Regions from separate parts of the Rhizobium sp. AC44/96 genome, predicted to be linked through region 3. Evidence: riboswitches for the same ligand, from Rfam matches in the RefSeq annotation. Region 3 holds a riboswitch; each other region holds the start of a gene.
The links. A riboswitch is a leader RNA that binds a small molecule or an ion and turns the genes downstream of it on or off. The one in region 3 is predicted to bind thiamine pyrophosphate.
Positions count from the first base shown of each region.

Region 1: linked by a shared signal. The riboswitch ahead of thiC (phosphomethylpyrimidine synthase ThiC) and the one ahead of thiM (hydroxyethylthiazole kinase) in region 3 are both predicted to bind thiamine pyrophosphate.
Region 2: linked by a shared signal. The riboswitch ahead of thiB (thiamine ABC transporter substrate binding subunit) and the one ahead of thiM (hydroxyethylthiazole kinase) in region 3 are both predicted to bind thiamine pyrophosphate.

Region 1 is NZ_LXKO01000041.1:194,064-198,707, reverse strand. Features, by position in the region: gene thiS (sulfur carrier protein ThiS) at 1-137, opposite strand, end outside; gene thiO (glycine oxidase ThiO) at 134-1,108, opposite strand; gene thiC (phosphomethylpyrimidine synthase ThiC) at 1,110-2,936, opposite strand; TPP riboswitch at 3,027-3,159, opposite strand; gene A6U87_RS29845 (hypothetical protein) at 3,338-3,523, shown strand; tRNA gene A6U87_RS27840 (tRNA-Gly) at 3,694-3,768, opposite strand; gene A6U87_RS27835 (prolyl-tRNA synthetase associated domain-containing protein) at 4,026-4,535, shown strand; gene trxA (thioredoxin) at 4,589-4,644, shown strand, end outside.
Region 2 is NZ_LXKO01000041.1:234,538-239,181, forward strand. Features, by position in the region: gene A6U87_RS28005 (ATP-binding cassette domain-containing protein) at 1-340, opposite strand, end outside; gene thiP (thiamine/thiamine pyrophosphate ABC transporter permease ThiP) at 333-1,970, opposite strand; gene thiB (thiamine ABC transporter substrate binding subunit) at 1,970-2,968, opposite strand; TPP riboswitch at 3,044-3,161, opposite strand; gene A6U87_RS28020 (MDR family MFS transporter) at 3,222-4,644, opposite strand, start outside.
Region 3 is NZ_LXKO01000014.1:684,449-689,092, forward strand. Features, by position in the region: gene A6U87_RS15730 (carbohydrate ABC transporter permease) at 1-136, shown strand, start outside; gene A6U87_RS15735 (3-oxoacyl-ACP reductase) at 158-922, opposite strand; gene thiD (bifunctional hydroxymethylpyrimidine kinase/phosphomethylpyrimidine kinase) at 919-1,740, opposite strand; gene thiE (thiamine phosphate synthase) at 1,737-2,372, opposite strand; gene thiM (hydroxyethylthiazole kinase) at 2,369-3,172, opposite strand; TPP riboswitch at 3,224-3,320, opposite strand; gene A6U87_RS15755 (MFS transporter) at 3,418-4,644, opposite strand, start outside.

The DNA.
Region 1 (4,644 bases), on a different contig from region 3:
GGCCGGTCCTCGCGGTGCACGAGTTCGCCGTTGACGGCGGTCGCCAGCCAGTCGCCTTCGTAATCCATCAGCGCCAGCAGCTCCTCGAGTGTGGCGGCGGCGATTTCCTTGGGTTCGCCGTTGACGATCAGTTTCATGATGTGTGTCCTCCTGCGGTATCGGTGTTGAAGACAAGGTCGGCCGCCCGTGCGGCCATGGCGGGCGCGAGCAGAAAGCCGTGGCGGTAAAGGCCGTTCAGCGAGATCAGCTTTCCGTGTCGCTCGACGCGAGGGAAATTGTCGCGAAAGGCCGGACGGATGCCGGCGCCGGTTTCCACCACGGTCGCATCGGCAAAGGCCGGGTGCAGCGCGTAGGCGGCGTTCAGCAGTTCCATCAGCGAGCGAGCAGTGATCGGGCCTGCGAATTCCGTCTCGATCATCGTCGCGCCGACCATGAAGAGGCCGCCTCCGCGCGGCACGATATAGACGGGGATGCGCGGGTGCAGCAGCCGGACCGGGCGGTCGAGAGTGACCTCGTCGGTCCTGAGATACAGCATTTCGCCACGGACGCCGCGCAGCGAGGCGGTCTCGCCGATGCGCGTCGCGCCGGTGCAGTCGAAGATATGGTTGAAGTCCTGCTCGTCGGGGAGCGTTTCGACGAAAGCGGCGCCGCACGCGATCAGCTTTTCGCGCAAGGCAGTCATCGCCCGACGCGGATCGAGATGCGCTTCGCGGGGGAAGAACAGCGCTTGCCGGAAGCGACCGGCCAGGGAGGGTTCGAGCGCGGCGATCCGCTTTTCGTCCAGCCACTCGTATCCCGTCGTGCGGCCGGCGAAGCGCTTCAGCTCCGCCTGGTCGCGGGCGGGCGCCAAGACCAGCGTGCCGTTCCGTTTGACCTCGCCGGGCAGCATCGCTTCCCAGCGGTCGGGCGCATCCTTCCCCTCGCGCAGCACGGCTTCGTCGGCGCTCTCGCGCTCGCACCAGGGCGCCAGCATGCCGCCGGCGAGCCAGGAGGCGGCCGCCGAAAAGCCGGGGTTGGGATCAAAGACCGTGACCTCGGCGCCGCGCGCGGCGAGCGCATGGGCCACCGTGAGGCCGGCGACGCCGGCCCCTTTGACAAGGACGCGCATATCAGCCGGCCACCTGGCCCTCGGCATCGACAGCCATGTAGAGATCGCCGCCGTCGCGATACTTGGCCGCCATGGCGTCCAACCCCTCCTTCTGCGCCTCGGCGCGGATATCGTGGGAGATCCGCATCGAGCAGAATTTCGGGCCGCACATGGAGCAGAAATGCGCGACCTTGTGCGCCTCCTTCGGCAGCGTCTCGTCGTGGAAGCTGCGAGCGGTTTCCGGGTCGAGCGAGAGGTTGAACTGGTCCTCCCAGCGAAACTCGAAGCGGGCGCGCGACAGCGCATCGTCGCGAAGCTGGGCAGCCGGATGCCCCTTGGCGAGATCGGCGGCGTGGGCGGCGATCTTGTAGGTGATGACGCCGGTCTTCACGTCGTTTCGATCGGGAAGGCCGAGATGCTCCTTCGGCGTTACGTAGCAGAGCATCGCCGTGCCGAACCAGCCGATCATCGCCGCACCGATGCCCGAGGTGATGTGGTCGTATCCCGGCGCGATATCCGTCGTCAGCGGCCCAAGCGTATAGAACGGCGCCTCGCCGCAGACGGCGAGCTGCTTGTCCATGTTTTCCTTGATCTTGTGCATCGGCACATGGCCGGGCCCCTCGATCATCACCTGGCAATCCTTGGCCCAGGCGATCTTCGTCAGCTCGCCCAGCGTTTCCAGCTCGGCGAATTGCGCGGCGTCGTTGGCGTCGGCGATCGAGCCGGGGCGCAGGCCGTCGCCCAGCGAGAAGGAGACGTCATAGGCGCGGCAGATGTCGCAGATCTCCTCGAAATGCTCGTAGAGAAAGCTTTCGCGATGGTGATGAAGACACCACTTGGCCATGATCGAGCCGCCGCGCGAGACGATGCCGGTGACGCGGTTAACGGTCAGCGGGATGTAGTGCAGCCGCACGCCGGCATGGATGGTGAAATAATCGACGCCCTGTTCGGCCTGCTCGATCAGCGTGTCGCGGTAGACCTCCCAGGTCAGGTTCTCGGCAATGCCCTCGACCTTTTCCAGCGCCTGGTAAAGCGGCACGGTGCCGATCGGGAGCGGCGAGTTGCGGATGATCCATTCGCGGATGTTGTGGATGTTGCGGCCGGTGGAGAGGTCCATGACGGTATCGGCGCCCCAGCGCGCCGCCCAGACCATCTTCTCGACCTCTTCCGCCATCGAGGAGGTGACGGCGGAGTTTCCGATATTGGCGTTGATCTTCACCAGGAAATTGCGGCCGATGATCATCGGCTCGGCTTCGGGGTGGTTGATGTTGGCGGGAATGATGGCGCGGCCGGCGGCCACTTCCTGGCGGACGAACTCAGGCGTGACGTGGTCGGGAATATGGGCGCCGAGGCTCTCGCCGTCGCGGACCATGGCCTCGGCTTTGATCTTGCGGCCGAGATTTTCGCGGATGGCGATGAACTCCATCTCCGGCGTGACGATGCCGGCGCGGGCATAGGCGAGCTGGGTCACGGCCTTGCCGTCCTTGGCGCGCAGCGGCTGGCGCTTGGCGGGGAATTCCGGGGTCAGGCGCTCGCCGCTGGCAAAGCCGTTGTCTTCGGGGCGCACCTGCCGGCCGTCATAGGCCTCGACATCGCCACGGGCGAGAACCCAGTCGCGCCGCAGAGCCGGCAGGCCGCGCTCGATGCTGATATCGGCGCCTTCGACGGTGTAGATGCCGGACGAATCATAGACCGTGACCGGCGGTTCGCCGGAGGTCGGGTGGACGCTGATCTCGCGCATGGGAACACGGATATCGGGGTGGATCTCACCCGGGATATGGATCTTGCGGGAGGCCGGCAGCGGGCCGGTGGTGACTGTGGGGGTGATGGTCTTTGCGGCGATATTCATGGTTGAGGCTCCAAGTTTGCGATTGGAGACCCAGTCCTCAGCCGGAATGATGAAAAGACGCCGGCACGGATTCCACGCGGGAATCCCGGCCTTCGAGCGCTTGCACCGTCCCTACGCCAGTATGAACTGGATCAGGTTCAACGGGTCACTGCGCCACGAAAGGCCTAGGCCATATCGTCCAGCAGTATCTCAGCCCCTTGCCGGGACCCCCCTGGTGAATGCGAAAAGGGTAGAGGGCAAACCGTGAAGCTGTCAAGCGACAGTCGCCGCTGTGCGGAGGGGCTAAGGTCCAAGCCATTGTCGCGTCTGAATAAAAGCTGGTGAGAAATTGTTCGGCGTATTTCAGCCACGCCGGTGAGCCGCTAAATGTTTACGAAGTGTAAACAGTGTAGCGGGTTGAGATGAGAAGCTTTGCAGGAAACATGACGGCGGGTCATCTGGAGCGGATGCTTGCCCCTTACATCGCCGAACGCCGCGCCGAAGCCGCTGCCCGTGAGGCTGGTCGCGAGCATGGCGAGGCAGACAGTGTCGTCGCCAAGAGCGAAAGCGCTAACAGCTGGCAAGCGTCAAGCGATCTGGTGCGCTGACGAATCAATCACAAGAGTAGAGAGCCGCCGCGCAGCAGATTTGTCGCGCGGCTTTTTTCGTTGAGTCGGATTGTGAGGCGGCTGAGCGTTTTTCACTAAAGTAAACATAGCCAATGACCGCCAGCGTGTCGCTGTCGGTCAGGTCAGTTTCAGTGATCATCTAGAAAAACTGGAGCGGGCGAAGGGATTTGAACCCTCGACCCCAACCTTGGCAAGGTTGTGCTCTACCCCTGAGCTACACCCGCTCAATCCGCACCGGTCCGGGGTAGTTGTGAGGACCGTGGGCGCCACCTTGCGGCGACGGGCGCTATATCGCCCAAACGATTTTCAAATGCAACAGGGAAATGACGGAAAATCGAAGAAAAATTTGTGGGGCGGTTTTGCGGGCGGCCGGAATGCCGCAAATGCAGGGCAAAGCGGCGAATGCGAAGATTGCAAAATAGGGATGGGAAACGTAATCAGGGTGCGTTTCCGCCCTTCCCGCGTGCTGATGGATTCTGAGATGACCGACAAGACACCGAAAACCGCCGACGACCTGTTCGCCTTTCTCGACGGGTTGAACATCAAGCACAGCACGAAAACGCATGCGCCGGTCTTCACCGTTGCCGAATCGGTGTCCCTGCGCGACGAGATTCCGGGCGGCCATACCAAGAACCTGTTCGTCAAAGACAAGAAGGATCAGTTTTTCCTTCTGACGGTCGAAGAAAATGCTTCGGTCGACCTGAAGACGGTTCACACGCTGATTGGCGCCGCCAGTAAGGTGTCGTTCGGTAAGCCGGAAAAACTGATGGAGTATCTCGGCGTGATTCCGGGTGCCGTGACCGCTTTCGGTGCTATCAATGATTCGGACGCGAGCGTGACCTTTGTTCTCGACGCCGACCTGATGAAGGAGGAGATCATCAACTGCCATCCGTTGTCGAATGATGCGACGACGTCGATCGCGAGCGCGGATCTTGTTCGTTTCATGGAAGCGACCGGGCACAAGCCGCTTGTCTTGAAAGTGACGTCCTGACATACGATTTTAGCGCTAGAAAAGCCGGCTGACCGGCGCGGCGGGAGATACCAATGAGCGGCAACGACAATCCTTACAGCAATTCATTTGGCCAGATGTCGGCAACGGC
Region 2 (4,644 bases), on a different contig from region 3:
TGATCGACAGCCGATCGGACTGAGAGAGTTTCATCCCGGGATCAACGCCCAGCCCAACATTGGTGAAGACATCGAGATGAGCAAAAAGATTGTTGTCCTGAAAGACCAATGAAACAGGCCGCTTCGCCGGATGCTCTCGGGTGACATTCATCCCCGCGATGAAGATGCCTCCCTGCGCCGGCACGTCGAAGCCGGCCAATAAATTGAGAAAGGTCGATTTTCCAGCCCCCGAGGCGCCAGTCACCGCGATCACGGCCGCGGCTGGAAGTTTGCAATCGAAAAGGAAATCATGCCCGCCAAGCGTCAGCGAGACATTCTGCATTTCAACCCCGTCACCCATGCAAGGCGACCTCCCGTCGCGGCGGTTGCTTCATCGTGCCGGCGATCGTCAGCAGCAGGCATATAATGCCGAGGATCAGCGCCAATCCATCCGCATCATTCGTTCGATAACTACCCATCCTGCTATAGACCAGCCACGGCAACGTCACGAAACTATCCGAGCCAAACAGGGCGACGGCGCCCAGATCACCAAGCGACAGCGCCATCGCGAACGACAAGGCCGTGAGGATAGGCTTACGCAGCGCGGGCCAATCGACGAGGCGAAGGCGGGAAAAGCCGGAAATGCCAAGGCTCGCGCTCAACCTCTGCGTCCGCCTCTGATGAATGGCATAGGAGGGCTCAAGAACCCGCATGACGAACGGCAAGGCCATCAGAGCGTTGATCGCGACTACGAGAACAGGGGCACAGGTGGTGGCATCGCCGAAAGCACGCAGAGCCATGAACCAACCGGTAGCAAGAACGATCGGCGGAACAAGAAGAACCAGCGATGAAGCGCCACCCATCGCTGCAAAAAAAGAGCGAAAAACACGTTCCTGCATGCCTGCCGAGGCGATCGTGTGGCGTGCGCGCACGAGGGCGCAAGCAAGAGTCAGCGATACCAGGGCGGCGGAAACCGACATCGCGGCGCTCGTTGCAACCGAGCGCCAAAAGATCGGCTCAGCCAGAAGCTTCACCAGATCGGCACGCAAACCGGCCACGATCACCGACACAAGCGGCAGCCCCAGGAATAGCGTAGCGAGGAGAACCGAACCACCATCGGCCAGTCGTGCGCCAGGCGATACCCCGTCCGGGCGTTTGATCGTCTTGCCGGTCGTCAGTCCCTCGTCGCCGGTTGCAGGAAGGAGCGACAATGCCCCAAGCACGACAACGGTCAATGCGATCTGCAACAATGAAAGCGCAACCGCCTTCGGCGGATCGAAATCGAACCGGAGAGACTGATAGATCGCGACTTCTATGGTCGTTGCGGCCGGTCCGCCGCCGAGCGTCAGTACCAGGGTGAAACTGGTGGCACACAGCATGAAAATGAGACCGGCGACGCCTGGAATGACCGAGCGCAGGACCGGCCATTCGACAAACCGGAAAATCGAACCCCGCCGCATGCCGAGGCTGCTCGCCATCAGCCAATACTCTCCTGGCACGCGCTCGAGCGCAGCCAGCATGAGCCGGGCGGCCAGCGGCAGATTGAAGAATACGTGGGCGAGCAGGATGCCGGACAAGCCGTAGATGCTAATCGGCTCCGCAAGGCCAATCTCGGTGAGGATCAAGTTCAAGACACCCTGCCGACCCCAGATGCCGATCAGACCCAGCGCACCGATCAGGACAGGCAAGCCCATCGGCACCGCGAGAAGGCGAATGACCCAGATCCGGCCGGGAAAGCGCGGCTGACGCGCCAACGCTTGCGCTAGCGGAATGGCGAAGACGATCGACAGAGCGGTCGACAGAACCGCCTGCACCAATGTGAAGCGAACAACTCTCAGAACATAGGGATCGAACAGCACCTCGGATATTGCCAATGGGCCGCTCGCCGCCAGCAGGGCCAATGTCGCCAGACTGACGAAGAAAACGATAGCGGCGAGGCTCAACACCCCGCCGGTCATCGCCCACCGCTTCTCAGCCGTGGTTTGCAGCATCAGTTCATGCTCATGGCGGCCAGCCACTCGTCGATCCAGGCCTTGCGGTTCTTCGCCACTTCGTCCGAGCTCATGAGGAAGGTCTTCGACGGGTTGACCAGCTTGCCGAAGGCATCCGGTAGCGGCTGAGACGTCGCGGACACTGGCATCATCCAGTTGTTGGTCGGGATCGTATCCTGAAAGCCGGGCGTTACCATGAACTTCAGAAAATCATGGGCAAGGTCCTTCTCCGGCGCGTTCTTCATCAGGCCGGCAACCTCAATCTGAATGTAGTGCCCCTCGGAGAAAGCAGCAGCCTGATAGCGATCAGTGTTCTCCGCCACCATATGGTACGCCGGCGAAGTCGTATAGGACAGGACCATGGGTGCCTCACCCTTGGTGAAGAGGCTATAGGCTTCAGACCAGCCAGGCGTCACCGTGAGAACGCGGTTCTTCAACTTTTCCCAGGCTTCCGGGGCCTTGTCGCCATAGATCGACTTTACCCATAGCAGCAGACCGAGGCCCGGCGTCGACGTGCGCGGATCTTCGATCACGATTTTCTGCGACGGATCGCCTTCGACCAGATCCTTCATGCTCTGCGGCGGGTTCTTGATCGTCTGCGTGTCGTAGATCACGGCGAAATGACCATAGTCGTAAGGTACAAAGACGTCGTCCTTGTAGTCGCCGGGAACCTTGAGCGCGCTGGTATCGACACCGCTCGCATCAAACAGCCCCGTCGCCTTGGCCTCACCGACAAGATTGGTGTCCAGACCGAGCACGACGTCGGCCTTGGTGCCTGCACCCTCGAGCTTGAGGCGCGAAAGAAGGGCAACACCGTCCGCGACGCTCACGAAATTGACCGTGCAATCGCAGGTCTTTTCAAAGGCTTCCTTCACCTTGGGGCCGGGTCCCCATTCTGAGGTGAAGCTCTCATAGGTGTAGATGGTCAGCGTCTTGCCGGCCGCGCTCGCATCTGCCGCCGATACGGCAAGAAATGCTGGCAAGGCGACAAGAAGCATGCGAGTCTTGGTCATAAAATTGAACATGGCACCTCTCCTCTTGGTGTACGCACATGAAGGGGAATGGGCGGTGCCTGGTGTCACGCGTCTAATCCCTCCGCCGGTGTTAGCCGGATCAGGTTCCGCGGGTTAGCGCTTTACGCGCCTCTCAGCCGTGCGTCGGACAGACACAGGGGCACCCCGTTAGAGCGAGAAGAGATGTACCGTCGTAATGGGTTTATGACAAGAGGCGGCGTGACCCGCCTCAAGCTGATTATTCTGCCGCTTCGGCAGCGGGTTTCGGCTGCTTGACTTCACCAGCGCGCGGCAATTGAACAGGCTTCAGCATCAACGCTGCGGCAAGACCGATCAGTGCAATCACGCAGGATGTCATGAACAGCGGCGTAAACGCGCCGGCATAAGCGTCTGCAACCGCCTCGCGCGCGGCCTCCGGCAGAGCCGCCATCATCTTCGGTGTCAACTGCTCGATATCGGCAATACCGGAAATAGAAGTGCCATGCCTGCCAAGCTGCGAGGCGACGATTGCCCCGTAGATGGAAATCGCGATCGATGCGCCACCCATGCGCGAGAGTGTCACGGAGCCAGTTGCGGCGCCGACATCGCGGGCGGGAGCCGCATTTTGAACGCCGATCACCGGTACCTGCTGCGCGAGACCAACGCCCAATCCATGGAATGCCATGATCGCACCGATCACGAACACCGACGTTCCCGCATGCACCTGCGTCAGCATCGCAAATGCGAGTGCGCTACAGGCGAGACTTGCGACCGCAAAAGGCTTGTAGCGTCCCGTTGCAGCGATGATCCTTCCGGCAGACAACGAACCGCAGACGATGCCACCCGTAAGCAATACGAACAGGCCGCCGGCGCTCGACGGGGAAAGACCTGTGGTCGTTTGCAGGAAAAGAGCAAAATAGTTGACCATGCCTATACCGATCGCGCCGCTCATGATCGACATGACAAGCATCAGCCCGAAGGTCGAATTGCGAAACAGCTGCAGCGGAATGATCGGCTCGGCCGCGCGGCGCTCGACGAGAACCCACAGCACCGCACACAGGACGCCGACAGCAATGATCGAAAGGGCAGGCACCGAGACGAGGGAACCAAAGAGTTCGCTGCTATCGGCTGCAAGCACGACACTCGTGGTCGTCAGGGCAAGCAGGAGAGCACCGGCATAATCGATCTTGGGGCGGCGATGCGGCTTGCGATAGGGCAACATGAAGATAAGCCCGGCGAATACGACAACACCGATCGGCACGTTGACGAGAAATATCGAACGCCAGCCGAACAGGTCGCTCATCGCGCCGCCAAGTACCGGGCCGATCGCGCCTGATGCCATCAGCACGAGGCTGGAATAGCTCTGGTAGCGAGCGCGCTCTCGCGGCTCGAACAGATCGGCGTTCACCGCAAAGATCGACACCATGATGCCACCGCCGCCCAATCCCTGGAGAACGCGCGCGGCAATCAGCGTATTCATGGAGACGGCCAGTCCGCAGACGGCGGAGCCAACCGTGAAGATGAGGATGGCCGCCATCATCACATACTTGCGACCGAAGAGATCGCCGAGCTTGCCGTAGAGCGGCATCACGGCGCTCACTGCCAGCAGATAGGCGGAGCCCACCCAGCTGAACCGCTCGAGATGTCCGAACTCACCAACGATCGTGGGCAGCGCGGTGGCG
Region 3 (4,644 bases):
TCGCGGTGAGTTCGGAACAGCCTGGCAGCTGGTGCTTGCCTTCATCACCTTGACCATCGCGCCGACCATCGTCGTCTTCTTTCTGGCGCAGAAGCATATCATCGCCGGCTTGACCGCGGGAGCGGTCAAGTCCTGACGCGAACGGGCGTGACGGTGGCTAGCCGAAGACGAGGCCACCGTCGACGATGAGGTTTTGCCCGGTGACCGCACGTGCCCAGGGGCTTGCGAAGAAGAGAACCGCGTCGGCCGCTTCCTCCGGCGTCGTCACCCGGCGAAGCGGTGTGCTGGCGGCGATCAGGTCAAACACTGCGTCAGGGGTCGCACTGCTTGCCTGGGTCGTCCGCAACAGGCCGCCAGACACCATGTTGACGGTGATGCCGAGTGGCCCGAGTTCGGCCGCCGCAGTGCGCGTCAGCGACAGGAGGGCGCCCTTGGCCGCCGTGTAGTCGTGATAGGGAACGACCGGGTTCTGGAAGAGGTTGGTGCCGATCGTCACGATGCGCCCGAAGCCGGCCGCGGCCATGGCCGGTCGTGCCGACTGGATCGGGTTCAATGCTCCCTTCACGGCCGTGTCGAGTTGCGCCGTCATCGCCTCCCATGCGAGCTGATCAAGCTTCGGCCGTTGATCGCCGTTGAAGCTGAAATCGGTGAGGGCGTTGTGCACAAGTGTGGTCGGCGCGCCCAGGCTGTTCGTGACGTCAGACACCATGCGTCTGACCGCTTCGGCATCGCGAATATCGGCCTGAAACGCCTTGGCCCTGTCACCGAGGCTTTCAGCCAGCGCTTCGGCTTCGTTGCGGCTATTGCGATAGTTGATAGCGACCTTCGCTCCTTCACGGGCAAAGGCTGTGGCGATGGCCGCACCGAGACCGCGGGCGCCACCGGTGACGATGACCGTCTGTTCGCTGAGCGCTAGTGTCATTTCGAGTGTCCTTCTGTGAGCTTCCAAAGTTCATGAAAATGCTGGACGGGCCCATGTCCCGTTCCGACGTCGAGCGTATCGGCCTCAGCGACGGCTGCGGCCAGATAGGCCTTGGCTGTGCCGATCGCTTCGGGCAGGGCCTTGCCCTTCGCGAGTTCCGCGGCCAGCGCACTCGAGAGCGTGCAGCCGGTGCCATGGGTGTTCGCCGTTGGTACACGGGCGGCTTCGAACCAGCTCACCCCATCGGCGGTCGCCAGGACATCCGGACTATCGGGGCCGGCAAGGTGGCCGCCCTTGACGAGCACGGCGTGAGGCCCGAATGCGCGCAGCCTTTGTGCGTGGTCGGCCATCTCCGCGCGACTTTCCGCTGGGTGCAGATGAAGCAATGCTGCAGCCTCTGGAAGGTTGGGCGTCAGCAGCGTGGCGAGCGGCAGCAGCCGCCGCGTCAGCACATCCACAGCCTCGGGATCGAGAAGATTGGCGCCGCCCTTTGCGACCATCACCGGGTCGAGAACGATTGGGATGTCGCGGTGGGATTGCAGCACCTCGGCGACGGCATCGGCAATCTCGGCATTGGCGATCATGCCGATCTTGACGGCATCGACCCTCACATCTGCGAAAACCGCCTGGATCTGGTCGCCAACAAAGCCGGCGGGCACGAGGTGCACACCGGAAACGCCCTGCGTGTTTTGCGCGGTGAGCGCGGTGAGTGCCGCCATGCCATAGACGCCGCGGGCCGCGAAGGCCTTGAGATCGGCTTGTATGCCTGCGCCGCCGGAAGGGTCGGAGCCGGCGATGGATAAGACGTTGCGGATCATCTCCGTGCCTTTCGAATGATATCGGCAATATCGCGGGCGGCGGCTTCCGGATCGCCCGTACCGCAAATCGCGGAGACGACGGCCAGCCCGCCGGCGCCGGCAGCGAAGACATCGCGGACATGCGTGGCCTTCAGGCCGCCGATCGCTACTGAAGGGACCGCGCAGACATCGACGAGCCGCGCGAGGCCGTCAAAGCCGATCGGCTGCTTGTGGTCGGGTTTGGTGGCGGTCGCAAACACCGGTCCGATCCCGGCGTAATCGACGATGTCAGGATCCACAGCAGCCGCCAGCGCTTCGGTCTCGACCGAAAGGCCAAGGATCATATCAGGGCCGATGCGCTCGCGCGCAGCCAGCGCGCCGAGGTCGTCCTGGCCAATGTGGAGCCCATCGGCTCCAATGGCGATCGCCGCGTCCACATCGTCGTTGACGATGAGTGCTGCGCCCGTGCCTGACAGCACGGCTTTCAATGCCAGCCCGGTCTCGATCATCCGCGCCGTGTCGGCATGCTTGTCGCGCAACTGCACGATCGTCGCACCGCCTGCAACCGCCGCACGGGCCGTCTCGACCATGCCGATACCGGCACAGAGATCGGGATCGAGGACAAGGTATAGCGAGAGGTCGAACTGTTTCATGCTTGGCGGATCCTTGCGTGTCTGTCGAGGAACGCACCGTCGATGCGCGCGAGGCTGTCGAGGAAGCGCACTGAGAACGAGCCCGGACCTTGTGCCTCGGTTGCTGCCGCCTCGCCGGCGACAGCAAACACCGCAAGCGCCGCGATCGTTGCTTCGAAGGGCGCATCGGGGCTGATGGCAGCAAACGCGCCGACCAGGCAGGTCAGGGAGCAACCCAATGCCGTCACTTGAGGCATCCATGGCGAGCCACCATCGATGCGAACCGCCCTGGTGCCGTCAGTGACGAAATCCGTGGCGCCAGTAACGGCAACGACAGTTCCATCCGTCTCTGCCAGAAGCCGCGCGGACGCTTCGGCCTGCTCGACGGGATCGCGGCTGTCGACACCCTGGCCCCGGCTCGCACCGCCGGCGAGCGCGATGATCTCGGAAGCATTGCCGCGGATGATTGTGGGGTGAAGTTCAAGCAGCGACGCCACCGCCTGCCGCCGGAAAGCCGTGGCATAGTGGGCGACCGGATCGAGCACCCAAGGTTTGCGATTGTCGCTTGCGGCAGCGGCGGCAGCACACATGCCTCGCATCCATCCGGCAGACAGCGTTCCGATATTGATCGTCAGCGCACCGGCGATGCCGGCGAACTCGCCGGCTTCCTCCTCGGCGTGAACCATGGCCGGCGAAGCGCCCGTTGCCAGCAGCACGTTGGCGGCTATGTTCATGGCGACGAAATTGGTGATGCAGTGCACGAGCGGCGGCTGTGCGCGCAAGGCTTCAAGCTGCCTGCCCGGTGATGTCTGGTCTTGCATATTGCCCCTTTCAAGCGGGGGCGAGACGCGAGGGACGACACGCAAAGGGCGGGAAAGTCCCGAGCGACTCCCTCCGCCAGCATTATCTGGTTCAGGTTCAAAGGGTACTTCTCAGCCCGCCTTCCGGCGTGCGCCCCTGTCTCTCATCGCGGATGTTTTCGCAGAGAAGGCGGTGCCTGTCACCACAAAAATGGATGCCGCAGGCTTCCGCGGCATCTTGTACCGATCTCTTGGCTGCCCAAGGACTATTCGGCCGCCTGGTAGACGTCGTCACGCAACGAGGACGTCCGAGGGCCCAATGCGGCTGCCAAGGTCACCACCGCCGCCAGGGTGGCGATGAAGGTGATCCCTGCAAAATACGGGTCCCAGCCCCAGTTGGAAGCCGCGCCGAAAATTGCGGACGCTGCCGCGAGCACGATGCCGCCGCCGATCTGGAAGGAGGCGAAGAGTAGCCCGGACGCTAGGCCCGACTTGTCTTCGTCAACATCCGACAGGGCTGCGACCTGAACGGACGGGTATGTCATCGCATAACCGACGCCAAGCGGGATCTGGGACAATGCGACCAGCCAGATGGGGTTGATCTGGCCGACGCTCAGGATCCAGAAGATGTAACTGAAGGCCTGCAAGGCGACACCAAGCGTCATCAGTCCGGTGGTGCCACGGTTCTGTGCGATCGTCGCAAAGCGCGGCGCGAGGAACATCACGCAGACGCCGCCGAAGGCGAAGCAGAACCCAGTCGCAAAGGCTGACCAGCCAATGACGTTCTGGTAGTAGAGCGTCGCAATGAACTGGAAGCCGACATAGACGCCCTGGAAGAGGGCGGCAATTGCGTTGGCATGGCTAAGCTTGGCGCGGCGGAAGATGCCAAGCGGTACCATTGGCTCGGCATGGCGCGACTCGACCAGAAGAAAGAGGCCGATCAGGATCAATGCGGCGAGCAATGACCCCCAGGTGGGAAACGCGGCCCAACCGGAAGCGGCCGCATTGGTGATGCCGAATACGAAGAGCAGCAGGCCGGGGGTGATCGTCAGCGCGCCGGCCCAGTCGAACGACGGGCGCGGGCCTGTCCGACGCTGATCGGCAGGCAGCACGAACGGTGCAAGGGCAAGCGCGATAAGCGCAACCGGAGCACCCATTATGAGCGTCGCCCGCCAGCTGAAGATTGTGGCGGCACCACCCAGAACCATGCCGAGAACGAAACCGGTGGCGCCGGTCGAGGCAAAGACGCCGAGCGCTTTCGCGCGGGCGCTTCCTTCGCCGAACACGGAGAGCAGGAGTGCCAGAGCCGCCGGGGCGGTGAAGGCCGCGGCAATACCCTTGATCAGGCGCGCGGCAATCAAGGTCGGACCGCTATCGACGAAGGCGCCGGCGATGCTGGCCGCAGCGAAGACGCCGAGCGACCAGAGAAAGACACGACGGTGGCCGAAAACATCGGCAACACGGCCGCCAAGCAGCAGGAAGCCGCCATAACC